DNA from 2 places in the Anaerobacillus sp. QJM3NY_17 genome. Region 1 is predicted to be linked to the other one. Evidence: riboswitches for the same ligand, from Rfam matches in the RefSeq annotation. Region 1 holds a riboswitch; the other holds the start of a gene.
What was found. Region 1 has a riboswitch for FMN ahead of AC0VYV_RS03820 (ECF transporter S component). Riboswitches for the same ligand answer to the same signal wherever they lie in the genome.

Region 1 (8,609 bases):
TACGATTGTTCTAGACACATCATATGCTTTACCGTGTTCCCAACCTTTTTCATTTAAAAGTGCGCCTATATTTGAATCATCTACTTTTGCTCCAATCCCTCTCTCAGCCAGTTCTTCTCCGAGCATCTTACCAACTAACGTAATATTCGTTTTTCCATCATTTGCAAGATTTGCATTTTTGTTGCCTTCAAGTCCTAGTAATGGCAGATATGATTCATAACTATGAGAGTGATAAATAAAAGCTACTTTTCGGCCATTTGTTGTTTGAAGAGGAGGTGTTACTTGATCCTTGGAATCATTTATCTGTAATTTTTCAGTTGGAACTTCACGTTCTTTTAACAATTCATCTAATGCAGGAGTTGATTCAATAGGGAGATTAGTGAAATTCGTCCCTTCACCGGCTACGTGGATTTTAGCATCATATAATGCAAACCCTGGTAGCTCCCCACCCAAAAGACTACGTATATCCCCGGGTTTCACACTCGTAATAAACTGAAAGGCAACTAAGGACAGCGCTGGCGGCTCACTTTCCTCTGGTAGTACTTGAGTCAAGTAATGGTTTTCCGTCCCCATTCCATAAACGAGAGCTTCAGTCGAGAAACTTGTAATCCAATCATGTAACACAGAAGAGGAGAGTTGATACTTCGTTTCTGATGAGGAAATCATTCCTGCTACAATAAACAGGAGAATAAGTCCTACAATTGAAAAGAAAGAAACAAACCTAATTTGTCTACTGCTTGTATCACTAAACAGCATGCGTGAGCTGCTCTTCATTTCCTGTCCCCCCGCTCCTTAAACGTCATACTCTATGTCTATGAATCCGCACCCCAAAATAGAAGATTTTTTCACTAGTGATCATAGAAACGCATACATAATTCAGGAAGAAATAAGCAAAATATATTTGATAATTGAATGTTTGAAAAGTATGATAAAGATGAGGATACAGGAGGTGAACAGAATGGGAAAATCATCCGCATATATTACTGCAATAATTTTGTTCCTAGTTATGGTTGTAGGCTTTACATACTGGCTATCCACAACCGAAGAACATGCTGGTGGAAATGAAGCCGGCCATAGTGAACAGTCTGAAGAAGGCGGTGGAGATTCAGCTGGAGGAGAAGCCGAGAAAATCTTCTCTCAAAACTGCGCGTCATGTCATGGTGAAAACCTTGGAGGCGGTGCTGGTCCTGCTCTTGAAGCAGTAGGTGGCAAGTATTCAAAAGATGAAATTCTAGAAATAATTAAGAATGGTAAAGGCGGCGGTATGCCTGCTGGTGTCATCCAAGGTGGAGACGCTGAAAAGGTCGCAACGTGGCTCTCTGAGAAAAAATAATAGCGCTTTATTTTAAGCTCTCCCTCTTCAAAGATGGAGAGCTTTTAAGTTTATGTCTCTGCTAGCCCCCCTAAAAAGAAAGCGTTATCACAAAATAGCATATGTTCAAGATGTTTTCATTGAGATATCGCTACTTTCGCTGTATAATGAACTTGTAAATATTATAACGAACTATCTTCGGGGCAGGGTGTAATTCCCGACCGGCGGTGAAGGATAAGTAATTCCTCAAGCCCGCGAGCCTGTAATTTGGGCAGGATCTGGTGTGATTCCAGAGCCGACAGTATAGTCTGGATGGGAGAAGATGGTGGAGTAGTAAGCTTTCTTTGAATTATAACAGAAGCTTGCTTATTTCCCCATGCCGTAACCATGAGCCCCATACTCATGGTTTTTTGTGTGCACTGGGGCCACATCTCCTTTTTCGGTGGTTCGAAAAAAAGGGAGCAATGTCAAAATGAAAAGTGTTTCAAAAACGCAACGTATGATTGTCGTTGCGATGTTCAGCAGTATTTCTTACTTGTTAATGCTTTTAGATTTTCCACTGCCTGGATTTCCTGTTTTTCTACAAATAGACTTCAGTGAAATTCCAGCACTATTTGTTGCCATTCTGTATGGTCCAGTTGCTGGGATACTTGTAGAAGCGATTAAGAATTTCATTCACTTTGGAATTCAAGGAAGCTTCACCGGAGTACCAATTGGTCAAATATCAAACTTCATTGCAGGAGTTTTCTTGATCGTACCAACTTCTTTAATCTTCCGTAAATTTAATCAAACTCAGAAAGGGTTAGCACTGGGATTGACGCTCGGAACGATTCTAATGTCGGCAGTGATGGGACTGTTGAACTATTTAATTATTCTTCCAGCATATACGTGGTTTATGGGCTTTGAAGAAATGTCTTCATCAGCTCGTCAGGCTCTCGTATTAACAGGAATTACACCATTCAACCTTGTAAAAGGCGCTATTATAGCAAGTATATTCGTTGCCTTCTTTATAAAATTAAAACCTTGGTTTGCTCGTCAAACGAGAGTTGCATAAATATCAAAACCCGAATCTTACAAAGAGATTCGGGTTTTTTATGTGAATTGAAAACGAACGCTCAAGAACTGACTATTGCAAAAGGATTTTACCAATTTTTGTTGAAATAGTTACAAAAAGGATTCTCATGGGGGATACTATATGCTGTCATTAGAATGGTTAGAAAAATCAACGATCCTTGATCTTCAGCAAGCAATGTTAGAAGACAACCTTACTTCTCTCCAGCTCGTACAGTACTATCTTGAACAAATCGCAAATTATAATCCACGAGTAAACGCTATACTAGAAATCAATCCTGACGCCCTTTTTATTGCAGAATCTCTTGATCGTGAACGCAAACAAAATGGACCCAGAAGTCCATTACACGGAATCCCAATCCTGCTCAAAGATAACATCAACACCGATGACCACATGCATACAAGTGCAGGTTCTATGGCATTAGCTTCTTCTTATGGCAAAAATGACGCTTTTCTAGTAAAAAATCTTCGCCACGCTGGTGCTGTGATTCTCGGGAAAACCAATATGACCGAATGGGCTAATTTCATGAGTGAAACAATGCCTAATGGATTTAGTTCAAGAGGCGGTCAAGTCTTTAATCCCTATGGGCCTGGAACACTTGACGTCGGAGGATCGAGCTCTGGTTCTGCTGTAGCTGTTGCCTGTCATTTCGCTACGGCTGCTGTAGGAACAGAAACAAATGGCTCTATTCTTAGCCCATCAAGCTCTAATGCTGGTGTTGGTATAAAACCAACCGTGGGATCTATTAGCCGGACTGGAATTATTCCTATTTCTTATTCACAGGATACCGCTGGCCCAATGACACGCAATGTCACTGATGCTGCAATCCTTCTCGGTGTGTTATCAGGAAAGGATTCACAAGATCAAGCGACGCATTTTGTACCTGAGTACCATGATTATACGCCATATCTCTTCCCTACATTACTTGAGAATTTAAGAATAGGTGTCGTTAAAAAAGGCTATTATGATGCGATGCATCAGGAAGAACAAGAACAATTGGCTAAAGCCATGGAAGATCTTAAAACGATAGGTTGCTCTATTGTAGAAGTGAAAGAAATAAGTCCATATCAGGAAGCGTTAGAGAGAGACTACCAGGTCCTTCTCCACGAATTCAAATCAGGGGTGAACAGCTACCTTGCTAAGGAAACAACCTCTTCTGTTCCACTAGATCTATCAACAATTATTGATTACTATAACCAAAATCAGTCGACTTCTCTGCCATTTGGTCAATCGCTTCTTATCGAATCAAACCAAACGCAAGGAACATTATTTGATCCATCCTATCTTAAAAGTCGACTCCAAGATTTCAAATACGCAAAGGATGAAGGTATTGATCAACTTATGGAAAGAGAAGATCTAGATTTATTACTATTCGCAGGCTCTTACGGTTCAACACTTCCCGCAAAAGCAGGTTACCCTTCTATAACCGTACCAGCTGGTTTCACTTCTAATAACAAACCTTTTGGCATCACTCTGACTGGTAAAGCATTTAGTGAACCACAGCTTATTAAACTTGCTTACGTCTTCGAACAGCATACACATCATCGAAGATTGCCGCATTTGTTTATCAATAACCAGACGACACATGAGACAAGATGACAATCATTTATTAAAGAGCCATGATCAAACTTTTCCTTTTCACACCAAATAAAAAGCGTGAGCCTCTCGGCTCGCGCTTTTTAGGATTACTTCTCGATTGTTACCCATTTAAGAGAAGAATCAGCACCAAACTTGTGGATGTGGTAGTTTTTCACGTAGTCTTTCATGATAATAGCGGAACCACCTTGATAAGTTGGTAAGATCGCTGTATCTTCTTCGATTAGAATACGCTCAGCTTCTTGCATCATTTCCCAGCGCTTCTGCTCATCCGTTTCAGTTTTTGCATCTGAAACTAGCTTGTCATACTCTTCGTTAGAATAATCCATGCGGTTATAAGCGCCGTCTGTTTCAAACATGTAAATGTAAGTCATTGGATCTGGATAGTCTGGTCCCCAACCACCAGTTGAGATATCAAAGTCTCCTGCATCTTCAAGATCAAGGAACTGCTTCCAAGGCTGTTTGTTAATTGTAATTGTAAGACCGTCTAACTTAGACTCAAACTGATCTTTCGCATACTCTGCAATTTTGGATGCAAGGTCACTATCAGTTGTAAGGAATTCAAGTTCAACTTTGTCAGTACCTAGAGCTTCTAGCCCCTTCTTCCAGTACTCAGCAGCATCGTCTGCTGTTTGATCTGCAAGATAGCCGTCTGGAGCTGGTGCACGGAAATCTTCATCGTTAAAGAATAGGAATTCTTTTGGTACAAGATAGCGAGCAGCTACTGAACCATTGTTAAGCAATACATTTACTAGACCGTCGCGATCATAAGAAAGGTATAGCGCTTTACGAATGTCATTGTTCGCAAGTGCTTCGTTCTTCTGGTTCATACGAAGGAAGTAAATAGTTGTATCAAGAATTGTTGTGAAATCTTCGCGATCTTTAAACTGATCAACGAAATCTGCACTAAGACCAGCACGATCAATTTTTCCAGTTTCATAAAGGTTAACTCGAGTTGCTTCGTCTTTTACGATTTTGTAATTCGCTTCTTTAAGTTGTACTGTATCTGCATCCCAGTACCCATCATTTTTAGCAAGCTTCCAACCGTCGCCATGATTCCATTCAGCTAGTGTAAATGGACCGTTGTAAAGCATTGTATCAGATTCAAGAGAATAGTTTTCGCCTTGCTCTTCAGCAAAGTCTTTTGGCTGTGGATAGAAAGATGCAAATGTTAAAAGGTCGAAGAAGTAAGGAACCTCTTGAGTCACTACTACTTCAAGTGTTTTCTCATCTACTGCTTTAACACCAAGCTCTTCTACCTTACCGTATAAAGGATCGCCTTCAGTGATAATTTCGTTACCATTCTTAATTCCTGCAGCACCCATCATTGATGCATATCCGCCCATAGTATCTGGGTGAATAATTTTGTGCCATGCATAAACGAAATCATCTGCTTTAACTGGAGTACCATCAGACCAATTCGCATCATCACGAATCTTGAAAGTATAAACAGTTTCTCCGTCTTTTTCTTCAACTTGTGGCTCTTCAGCTGCCATACCTAGAACTGGCTTATTGTCTTTATCTAGACGATACAGCCCTTCAAATACCTGGTTCATTGCGTTAAATGCTACTGTATCTGTAGCCTGTGTTGAATCCATAGTCGGTATATCCTGTGTATCCGTTAAATTTAGCACCTGTTCAGCTGATCCCTCAGAGCTATCGCTGTCTCCGCTGGTTGCTTCTCCCTCACTGTTCGAGTTACTAGACGTGTTTGAGTTACCAGAACACGCTGCAAGGAAAAGGCTTAACAACAAGATGACCGAAAGCAGAAGCGAAAACTTTTTCTTCATTGTGTTACCCCCTATTTGTTTGTACCATTCAGTTGAAGATCTAGCACAATGTAGACTCTTCACAGTTAATCATTCAAACGAATACATTCGACGGAAAACGTTGTGAGATCTATAACAGGGAGGTCATATCACTCAACCTATGTAAACCAATGCCGACTATTCGTTTGAATATTAACAATTAACTGAATGATTAAATTTATTTTAAATTTCAAAAAACTTTCTGTAACCATCCAATTTAGCCAAAAGTATACCATCCAATTTGTCTTTTCCTACAAAAATATCCGTCAAATGGCTTAAAACCTGTGTTTATAGAGAATATTTAATTGTTAATTTTTTTGAAAATTTTATACAATTTTATCTAAAATTCACTATAATAGGAGTGAGGTGGTGGACAATGGCGAGATTTATACTCAATCCAGAGAGCAGCAAACCGTTGTACAAACAAATCGTTGATTACTATGAGAATTCGATTATAAATGGATCTCTTCAAACTGGTAATGCCCTTCCAGCTGAGCGTGACCTGGCTGTCCAACTAGGTGTGAATCGGAGCACCGTTACGACAGCATACGCCGAATTACGTGCAAATGGCTATGTAACATCCAGACAAGGAAGTGGCACACGCGTAAGTTCTGAGGCTGCAGATTTAATTCCTGATCATTCAATGACATGGAATAAACTACGAAATCAACATTTAGCTGAAGACTCTTCTTTGTATGGAAAACATTACGAGTATTTAAAAGACCCATCATTAATAAATCTAATATCAGGATCAATAGCGGAAGATTTATGCCTGGCAAAATCTGCTCATGAATTAACACCTTTTACAACTAAGCTTGATAATGCTCCACCAACGAAAGAGCGCGTCACTCACTCGATCTGTCGGTTTATGAAACAATCATCTCTAAGTGAACACATGGTCCTCACATCAAGCCTTGAACAAGCGATGCTCTTATCAGTTAAATGTTTTCTAAACCCTGGGGATGCGATAGCTATGGAAGAACCTGTGAATTACTCACACTTAAATATCCTAATTGTCTCAGGGATCCGAGTTATTAAGTATTCAACAGACAAGCCATTAACACAAAACATGTTTCAAAAAGAAAGCATTAAACTTGTAATTGCCAACTCCAACAACATTTACGATCATTCCTTAAGTCATTCAACTATTTTACAACAAAGAAAAAAACTGCTTTCTCAATGTGAGAAAGTAGGCATTCCTATTCTCGAAATTGTTGAAACATCATTACTTACTAATTCTGTAGGAAACGTTCTCCCTTCTTTTTTTGAATTAGGATCGAATCGTGAATTTGTTGTTCAGATTGGCCACTTCACAGGCATAGCCCCCGGCCTAAGTTTAGGATGGGTTCTTGGGCCAGAGCATGTAGTAAACCGAATACAAGAGGTTCAAATGCAACTTTGCATGACTCCTCCTCCGGTATTGCTCGAAATCGTTGATAACATTTTAAATTCTGATGAACTTCATGATCATATTGATACGATCCAAGACCAACTGTATGTACGAAAGCAGAAAGTCCTGCATAAGCTTAATACTCTTAAAGATCACATAACGATACTTCAAATAGAAGACCCTACCTCTATTTGGTTTGATTTCAAGCCATCACTTAATCGCCAGGAATTATTTGATACGCTACTAGAATCAAACGTCCTGCTTGTGCCACATAAGCAAGAGCATGCTGTAAGAATGAGACTACCGCTTTCTTATGTAACAAAAGAGCAGCTCTTAGAAGGGACAAGTCGCCTAATCAGTGTCTTGAATACATTACACGTGAGACAATTCGCAGCAATTTACTAATAGTTGGCGATAATGATTTCCATTCAAACACCGATCCTCCCGGGGAACAATTCTTCGTTGGACAGATAAAGACAAATAATCAAAAAAAAACGCTACCTCGTGCGAGGCAGCGTTTTTTGGTTACTTCTTTTTCTTTTTTCTTTGAGAATCACGGGCTGTTCCAACTTCAATACCAGTTCCTTGTCCTTCTGGCTGAGATGAAGCAAGTCCATTTGTAGTGGGGTTTGCTTTATGTTTTGCCATTTTTCTCACCTCCACCTTTTAGACTCTCCCGTGCCTCTTTTTATTATCCGATACCTTTCACAACTATGTTAAGAAAAGAGAGTGAGGTATTCCCTGTTCATTCATAAAAACTTCTATTTGAAGTTTGTGATGCTCATCGTGTTCAATTAATCCTTTAATATAACTTGTTAGACAGAGAGGATACTTATCAATATAAAACGTGTTTTCCCATTCGAATGGGCGCCATTCTAGAAGTCTCTCGACTACTCGTTTTCTTGATTTTATCGTTTCCTTCACTAATTCCTTTTGGGTAACCCCAGATCTAGCAAATTTGGCTGCACGATTGTTCACTGCTTCTACCTTTTCAAGCTTTGGCAAAATCGCTTCACTCTTCATGTATGGAATTCGCTCTTCTAATAGATAATCATCCCATTTCATGATGTGAGAGAGAATTTCAGCTGGAGACCATTTACCTGATTTAATAGGCTTAAAAAACACTTCCTCACTCATCTCCATCGCCGTCGTTTCTAACCAGTTCGTCAATGAAGCATATTCGTTTAAAATTGAACGCTCATCCGTCATCTCATCTACTCCTTCCTAAATTAAAGAGCCTAGCGATGCTTTCTAGTTCGATCTCCAGCGATTTTTTTCCACTTTTTCTTTTCCTCGAGCTGAGCCTTCTTATTCGTTTGACGTTCAAGAAAAGCAAGCTCTCGGTTGAACTTACTATAATTCTCAAACCTTCTTTCTTCTAGCGTTCCATCAGAAATAGCATTTCTTACAGCACATTTTGGTTCACCTTCG
Region 2 (8,609 bases), 1.8 Mb from region 1:
TAACAGTTGGAGGGATCGATACGGTCCAATTAGGAAAAAAATTTGGCACTGCGTTATATGTTTATGATGTGGCTATGATTCGAGACAAAGCAAGGGCGTTTCGAAGTGCCTTTGAACGTGAGAATGTAAACTATCAAGTAGCTTATGCTAGTAAGGCCTTTTCATGTATGGCAATGATCCAACTTGCAGAAGAAGAAGGATTAAGTTTGGATGTTGTATCCGGTGGAGAGCTTTATACTGCTTTGAAGGCAGGTTTCCCCGTTGAGCGTATTCATTTTCATGGAAATAACAAAAGTGAATCTGAAATTAGAATGGCGCTTGATGCAGAAATAGGTTGCTTCGTTGTTGATAATTTTTACGAATTATCTCTCCTTGAGCAAATTGCAGAAGAAAAAAATGTGAAAGCTAATGTGCTGTTGCGTATAACACCAGGTATTGAAGCACATACGCATGATTATATTTTAACAGGCCAAGAAGATTCTAAATTTGGTTTTGATTTACAGAGTGGTCAGGTAGAACGCGCGATATTGGATGTAACAAAAATGAGTGCTGTTCATCTTCTTGGACTTCATTGTCATATAGGCTCACAAATTTTTGAAACAAATGGTTTTGTAATGGCTATTGAAAAGATTTATAGCTATCTTACAACATGGTATGATGCCTATGGTTTTGAGCCTGAAGTCCTTAACCTTGGTGGAGGATTTGGAATCCGATATACGAGTGAAGATCACCCATTACCAGTAGGGAACTACATCGAAGCTATGATTGAAACAATCAGAAATCAGGTAACAGGGCAAATGAACATGCCTGAGATCTGGATTGAACCTGGTCGTTCACTAGTAGGAGAAGCTGGAATGACGTTATATACGGTTGGTTCACACAAAAATGTTCCAGAGTTGCGACATTACCTCGCTGTAGATGGAGGGATGACGGATAATTTACGCCCTGCTCTCTATCAGGCAAAATATGAAGCCACAATAGCAAATCGAATGAATGAAGCAAAAGACCACCTATACTCTGTAGCAGGAAAGTGTTGTGAATCAGGTGATATGTTAATTTGGGATTGCCAGTTACAGCGAGCGATTGCTGGTGATACGATGGCTGTTTTTTCAACGGGGGCATATGGTTATTCCATGGCAAATAACTACAATAGATTACCAAGACCAGCTGTTGTCTTTGTTGAAAATGGTGAGGCCAACCTTGTTGTTGAGAGAGAGTCATACGAGGATTTAGTTCGACATGATTTGCCATTAAAACAAGCGATTATATCAAAATAATAGTTGAAAAGCATAAATGATATGGAACAGCTTCAGTCTGTGCTATAATGAAAGAGCTTTTAAGAAAATTGTTAGTGCAGGAGGATTTATTTATGAAAAAAGGAACAATTGCATTTGAAAATGGAGAAGTTATTGAAATTGAATTTTATCCAGAAGCAGCACCTAACACTGTTGCTAACTTTGAGAAGCTTGCAAATGAAGGTTTCTACAACGGTGTGAATTTTCACCGTGTAATCCCTGGTTTTGTTGCTCAAGGTGGAGATCCTACAGGTTCTGGAATGGGTGGACCAGGATATACAATTGACTGTGAAACAGAAGGTAACCCTCATAAGCACGTAGCAGGCTCATTGTCTATGGCACATGCTGGTAAAAACACGGGCGGCAGTCAGTTTTTCCTAGTTCATGAACCTCAGCCTCATCTAGACGGCGTTCATACCGTTTTTGGTCAAGTAACAGAAGGAATGGATACGGTCCTTCGCGTTAAACAGGGTGACGTAATGAAAGAAGTAAAAGTCTGGGACGAAGAATAGATCAGACTCTTAAAAACTTAATACTTTCCTTCGGGGTCGGGTGAAAATCCCAACCGGCGGTGATGACTAGCTTATGCTAGCTAAGTCCGTGACCCGGTTGCGTAAGCAAACGGTGGATCTGGTGAGAAACCAGAACCGACAGTATAGTCTGGATGGGAGAAGGAATAAAAGTGACCAATTTCCTTTTGAATCATAGATTCAAAAGGCTTATTTGGCATATACTTTTGCCTCCCGGGACAGCTGTGTTTTGGGAGGCTTTTTTTGTTCTCCTTCTCAACCAATAATGGAGAGTGGAACAGGAGTAAATACGATGAATCATACGGATTTTATGAAAACAGCGATCGATTTAGCTAGAAGTACGATAGGTCAAACGCGTCCGAATCCCTCCGTAGGAGCTGTCATTGTTAATAGTGGGCGTATCGTAGGGATGGGAGCTCATTTAAAGGCTGGAGAAGGCCATGCCGAAATTCAAGCACTCAAGATGGCGGGCAATCGAGCAAGTGGGAGTACTGCCTATGTGACACTAGAGCCATGTAGTCATCATGGAAAGACGCCTCCTTGTGCTGATGCTTTAATTCAAGCAGGAGTCAAAGAGGTATTTATTGCAAGTCAAGATCCGAATCCCCTGGTCGCAGGAAATGGTGTGACTAAACTAAAGAAAGCAGGCATAGCTGTCCATATTGGGCTTATGGAAGAAGAAGCCTTACAGCTAAACCGGATGTTTTTCCATTACATTACACAAAAAAGACCATTTGTAACGTTGAAAGCTGCTACAACGCTTGATGGCAAAATAGCAACTCATTCAGGTGATAGTAAATGGATTACGGGGGAAGACTCGAGAAAAGATGTTCATGCCTATCGTCATCAACATGATGCCATTCTTGTAGGTATTGGAACCGTCCTCTCTGATGACCCATCACTAACGACTCGTTTCGGTGAAGGGCTATCGCCGATTAGAATCGTGTTAGATCGTCAATTGAGGATGCCTTCTGACGCTAAAGTAATAAGTGATGAGAATGCAGAAACATGGATCATTACAACAAAACGAGCTGCGCTAAAAAATAAGCGATCTTTCCCAAAACATGTCCAAATCATCGCTGTCACAGATCCACTGCTCCCAATGGATAAAGTTCTTGACCTTTTAGGGGAACGAGAAATTACATCAGTATTTGTTGAAGGTGGTTCAGAAATACACGGTAGCTTTCTTGAATCACGCTCTTTTCAACAAGTTATTACATACATTGCGCCGAAGCTAATTGGTGGGAGTCAATCTCCTACGGCTTTCGGAGGTGCAGGTTTTAAAACGATGAATGAAGCGATCGATTTACAAGTGGATAGCGTAGAACAAATTGGAAATGATATTCGAATTATTTCATCAAGGAGGCTTTCTTAATGTTTACAGGTATTGTGGAAGAAATCGGAAGAGTTGAAAGTGTTCAACAATCAGGAGAATCCATTGCAATGCAAATTGCGGCGTCGACTATTTTAAAAGACGTTCATTTAGGAGATAGCATTTCGATAAACGGCGTGTGCTTAACTGTTACGACGTATACAGACTCTTCTTTTACCGTAGATATTATGCCTGAAACATTTCGTGCAAGCAGTCTTCGTCAGCTAGGGCCAAACTCATCGGTGAATCTTGAGAGAGCTATGTCCGCAAATGGACGCTTTGGTGGTCATTTTGTTTCTGGACATGTTGATGGTGTGGGGAAAATTACTCGTGTAGAACAAATCGATAATGCTGTTTATTATGACATCTCGATTCCGCGAAACCTTTTAATTTACTTTGTTGAAAAAGGCTCAGTTTCTGTTGATGGTACTAGTCTTACGGTCTTTGGAATAGGGGAGCACTCTCTTACTATATCTCTTATTCCCCATACCGTAGAGGAAACGGTGCTTGGGAGAAAAAGAGTGGGAGATACAGTGAATATAGAATGCGATATGCTTGGTAAATACATTATGAAGTACTTGGAGCAAAGAAGCGGTTCAAAACCCGAACCTACTGCTTCACTTGGGAGTCAGTTTTTTGAAGATCATGGATTTAAATAATGGTACTATCAGGAGGGTCATCGTATATGTTCCATACAATAGAAGAAGCGATTTATGATTTAATGCAAGGCCGGGTGGTGATCGTTTGTGATGATGAAGACAGGGAGAATGAAGGGGATTTTATCGCTTTAGCCGATAAAGTCACACCTGAAACAATCAATTTCATGATTACAAAAGGAAGAGGCCTTGTTTGCACGCCGATTACGGAAGAGCGTGCAAATGAACTGAAGTTGAGTCCAATGGTAGATCATAACACAGATTCTCATGGTACAGCGTTTACAGTGAGTGTCGACCACAAAAGTACAACTACAGGAATTTCGGCAGCTGAAAGAGCATCTACAATTCAATACTTAATTAACCCGGATGCTAAACCTTCAGACTTTAATCGACCAGGTCATATTTTCCCATTGATTGCTAAGGATGGAGGGGTCCTTAGAAGAGCAGGTCATACGGAAGCGGCAGTCGATTTGGCACGACTTTCTGGCTCTGCCCCGGCTGGTGTTATTTGTGAAATTATGAAAGAAGACGGTGAAATGGCGCGCGTTCCTGATCTAAAGGAAATTGCTGAAGAGTATGATTTGAAAATGATTACGATTAAAGATCTGATCCAATATCGTAACCGTAAAGATGTTCTTGTTCGAAAAGAAGTAGAAATAGAACTTCCGACTGAGTTTGGTTCTTTTAGAGCGGTAGGGTATTCGAACATTCTTGATCAGAAAGAGCACGTAGCTTTGATTAAAGGAGAAATCTTACCAGATCAACCAACTCTTGTGCGAGTTCACTCTGAATGCTTAACTGGTGATGTGTTTGGATCTTTTCGATGTGACTGTGGTCCACAACTACATGCTGCATTGGCACAAATTGAAGAGGAAGGTCATGGAGTGCTTTTGTATATGCGCCAGGAAGGAAGAGGTATCGGGCTTCTTAATAAAATGAAAGCCTATAAACTGCAAGAACAGGGCTACGACACAGTTGAAGCGAATGAGAAGCTTGGATTTAAGCCTGATTTAAGGGATTATGGAATAGGGGCACAGATTTTGAGAGACCTTGGTGTTTCTAAAATGAACCTTCTGACAAACAATCCTCGTAAAATAGCTGGATTAACAGGTTATGGTCTTGAAGTAGCATCTAGGGTACCTCTTCAGATGGCTTCTCGAAAAGAGAATGAAAAGTACCTAAAAACAAAACATAGCAAGCTAGGACACATGCTTCATTTCTAAAAATTTACGTATGAAAATAGGAGGATATTAATAATGGGACAAACATTTGAAGGAAACTTGGTTGGATCTGGGTTAAAAGTGGGTATAGTAGTAGGAAGATTTAATGAATTTATTACAAGTAAGTTACTTGGAGGTGCTGAAGACGCATTGAAGCGTCATGGCTTGTCCGTAGAAAACATTGATGTAGCATGGGTTCCTGGAGCATTTGAAATTCCCTTTGCCGCAAAGAAAATGGTTGAAACGGGAAAATATGATGCAATTGTTACGCTTGGTACGGTTATTCGCGGGGCGACACCACACTTTGATTATGTGTGTGGAGAAGTTTCTAAAGGCGTGGCGAATTTAACGATGCAGACGGGTGTACCTGTTATTTTTGGAGTATTAACCACAAATACCATTGAACAAGCTGTTGAACGTGCAGGTACTAAGGCTGGTAACAAGGGCTGGGATGCTGCAACGGCAGCAATTGAAATGGCTAATTTATCAAAATCATTTGAAGGTTGATTATCAGTTCATTTTTGGCTATGATGAGTATGGTATGCGATGAAGGGCAAAAGAGTTTGGAATCGTAAAGCCAAGAAGAGAGAAAGAAAATGGTTGATTCTTAGGTCTGTGTGATCATTGTCATTATCATGCTAGCTGAGCTTGTTCGTCGAATCATTTTAACATTCTAATTGATTTTAGAATAAGTTATTAAACGGAAAGCCAAGAATTACTTTAATGAGGGATAATCATGCTAATTCGTTATAAGAAAGCTCATGAGAAAATAGCCATGGGGCTATTAAGCTTCATGCCGAACGAAAAAGATATTAAGAAACTGCAACAATCGATTAAAGACTATGAGGATATGGATTCTTTGCAGCTTTTTCTTTGGAAAGAAGAAGATATTATTGGATTGCTCGGAATTGAATGGGTAAACGACAACGAAGTAGAGTTAAAGGATATTAGCGTTAATCCTTCCCATCGCCATCAAGGAATTGGAAAACAAATGGTTGAAGCACTTCGAGAAATGCTAAGTGATGAAATATCTATTAAGGGTAATGAATATACGGGGACATTTTTTGAAAGGTGTCACTTGGAAGAAAATATGAAGTAAGATGCAAAGAAAAGGAACGGCTTAGCCGTTCCTTTTCTGTTGTTTTATTTCAAATTGTTGTTTTCTTTCTTCAATTACATCTGATCGATCACGTCTCGTATGACGATGGATAAGTTCTATATTCGAAAGATCGCTTTTACTACCATAAGTACATTCAAGTTCACGACATCTTTCTTCACAAGCCGTTTGAAGGGTGGAGCTTGTGAGAGGAATATCAAATCCCTGGTATGGAGAGTGAGTGTTGATGAGTTGTAACTCTTTTGATAGGTTTTTAGAAAGTTGATCAATATTTATCGCTAATTTATCGAGTTCTTCACTTTCGCTTTTGGAAATGCGTATGGCATTAGCAATCATTCTCTTTGCCCCTGTGAAATTACCGCGTCGATGGTGGTAGAGGCCAACAGCAATTTGGATAAGACCTACCCAATGAAGTTTACGACTTCCACGCGGATCCTCTTTCCAATGTTCTTCGAGGATTTCATGGCATTCAAAATAATCACGAAGTCCATGGAAATGAGCCAAATAATCAATATAGGCTTTTGAATACATGCTGATTCCTCCATTTCTTTTAGTAGTGTAGCACATGTGTGTTAAATGGATAAAGCGAGTGCTCTTATGGATCAAAATAGCGATCAGTCGTCAGGATGCTATCAAACTGTAAACGATCAATGGAAATCAATTTACGTTAAAAATGAACCGGATGGTTTTCTTGCATTGCTGTAAGCCCCTATTGTAAATGTGATATAATCGGAATACTAGATGGACTTGGATAAAGGAAGATGGAAAATGAAGCAATACAGTGTAAAGGTTGATGCATTTGAAGGTCCATTGGATCTTTTGCTCCACCTTATAAATAAGTACGAAGTGGATATTTATGATATTCCAGTCTCGCAAATTACAGATCAATACTTAACGTTTGTCCATACAATGCAAGAGTTAGAACTTGATGTGGCAAGTGAATATCTTGTTATGGCTGCGACGTTGCTTGCGATAAAAAGCAAAATGCTTCTTCCTCAAAAAGAAGAAGAAATTTTCGAACAGGACCCTGAGTTTGAAGATGATCCCCGTGATGAACTCGTTCAACGTCTTGTTGAGTATCGAAGGTTTAAAGAGGCTGCGAATGATTTAAAGGAAAAAGAAAGTAGTCGAAGCCTTATTTATGCTCGGCCACCTGTGGATACTAGTGAATTTAGTCATGAGGATAGTCAAACCTCCATTGGCGACGTTACATTGTATGATATGCTTGCGGCATTTCAAAAAATGTCCAGACGTGTAAAGGAAAAGAAACCAAAGCGTACACGGATTCAAAGTGAAGATGTTCCTATTGAAGATCGAATGAACGCTATTCGGAACCAGCTACGAGGAAGTGGAAAGACGCGTTTTAGTGATCTTTTTAGTGAAGAGGATCGTGGGCATATGATTGTGACGTTTCTTGCAGTCCTTGAGTTAATGAAAACGAGAGATGTGGCTTGTGAACAAGATAAAAACTTTGGCGAAATTATGATTTTTGAACGAGAAGGGAAGGCATCAGTGTGACAAACGAAGAAATAAAAAGCATTATCGAAAGTCTTCTATTTGTAGTTGGTGATGAAGGGATCACAGTGAAAGATCTTTGTGAAACCATCTCATTGGAAGAAGACACCCTTCTAAGTGCAATAAGTGATTTGCAGGATGAATACAATGAAAAAGATCGCGGTTTTAAAATTAGTTTTATTGGTGGTGGCTATCAGCTCACTACAAATGCTAAAAATGCTCCCTATATCGAAAAACTAGTAGCGACACCAGGTAATCATACTTTATCGCAGGCAGCTCTTGAAACACTTGCGATCGTCGCCTACAAGCAACCAATAACAAGGGTAGAAATAGAAGAAATTCGCGGTGTTAAAACGGATAAGCCTTTACAAACTTTAATGAGTAAATTGCTCATTAAAGAAGCGGGCAGAGCCGAAAAAGCTGGAAGAGCGATTTTATATGGAACAACTAGAGAGTTTCTATTTCATTTTGGTTTAAGCTCAATCAAGGATCTCCCCCCTTTACCTGATGGGACAGAAGATAAGGAAGATGAGGAAGCAGACTTGTTTTTTGAAAAGTTTCAGGAAATCTCTGAGTAGATGCTAAGTTCGATCATGATGAAGGAGGACAATCGATGCGGTTAACTCATGTTGCTTTCGAGGAGCTTCAAAAAGATCGTGCAAACTCCCCTGAAGATTCATTCGTTCGTTCTACAATAACGTATGAGGAGAATGGAAAGGTAAAGCGATTTCATGTTTTATATCCTGGTGTTTTTGCAGAAACTGCCATTAAAGAATTTTGGGATTATGAGACCCCCATTCACGAAGCAATCGCACTGAATCTCCTTTCATCTTATCCGAATCGAAAACGTTTGTATATTAGTAGTGAAAATGAGTTTGTTGATCCGCTTAAGAAGGCGGATTTA

Region 2: it holds a riboswitch for FMN, as region 1 does, so the genes downstream of both, ribD (bifunctional diaminohydroxyphosphoribosylaminopyrimidine deaminase/5-amino-6-(5-phosphoribosylamino)uracil reductase RibD) here and AC0VYV_RS03820 (ECF transporter S component) in region 1, are expected to answer to the same signal.

Annotation. Positions count from the first base shown of each region.
Region 1 is NZ_CM149685.1:690,660-699,268, reverse strand. It holds gene spoIIP (stage II sporulation protein P) at 1-774, opposite strand, end outside; gene AC0VYV_RS03825 (c-type cytochrome) at 1,007-1,333, shown strand; FMN riboswitch at 1,503-1,640, shown strand; gene AC0VYV_RS03820 (ECF transporter S component) at 1,785-2,366, shown strand; gene AC0VYV_RS03815 (amidase family protein) at 2,508-3,983, shown strand; gene AC0VYV_RS03810 (peptide ABC transporter substrate-binding protein) at 4,070-5,770, opposite strand; gene AC0VYV_RS03805 (aminotransferase-like domain-containing protein) at 6,165-7,583, shown strand; gene AC0VYV_RS03800 (YuzL family protein) at 7,704-7,826, opposite strand; gene AC0VYV_RS03795 (DinB family protein) at 7,890-8,387, opposite strand; gene rsgA (ribosome small subunit-dependent GTPase A) at 8,417-8,609, opposite strand, start outside.
Region 2 is NZ_CM149685.1:2,536,250-2,544,858, reverse strand. It holds gene lysA (diaminopimelate decarboxylase) at 1-1,277, shown strand, start outside; gene AC0VYV_RS13345 (peptidylprolyl isomerase) at 1,370-1,807, shown strand; FMN riboswitch at 1,830-1,975, shown strand; gene ribD (bifunctional diaminohydroxyphosphoribosylaminopyrimidine deaminase/5-amino-6-(5-phosphoribosylamino)uracil reductase RibD) at 2,118-3,200, shown strand; gene ribE (riboflavin synthase) at 3,200-3,856, shown strand; gene AC0VYV_RS13330 (bifunctional 3,4-dihydroxy-2-butanone-4-phosphate synthase/GTP cyclohydrolase II) at 3,883-5,076, shown strand; gene ribH (6,7-dimethyl-8-ribityllumazine synthase) at 5,110-5,580, shown strand; gene AC0VYV_RS13320 (GNAT family N-acetyltransferase) at 5,810-6,172, shown strand; gene AC0VYV_RS13315 (DUF309 domain-containing protein) at 6,194-6,721, opposite strand; gene AC0VYV_RS13310 (hypothetical protein) at 6,767-6,895, shown strand; gene AC0VYV_RS13305 (segregation/condensation protein A) at 6,959-7,708, shown strand; gene scpB (SMC-Scp complex subunit ScpB) at 7,705-8,283, shown strand; gene AC0VYV_RS13295 (hypothetical protein) at 8,319-8,609, shown strand, end outside.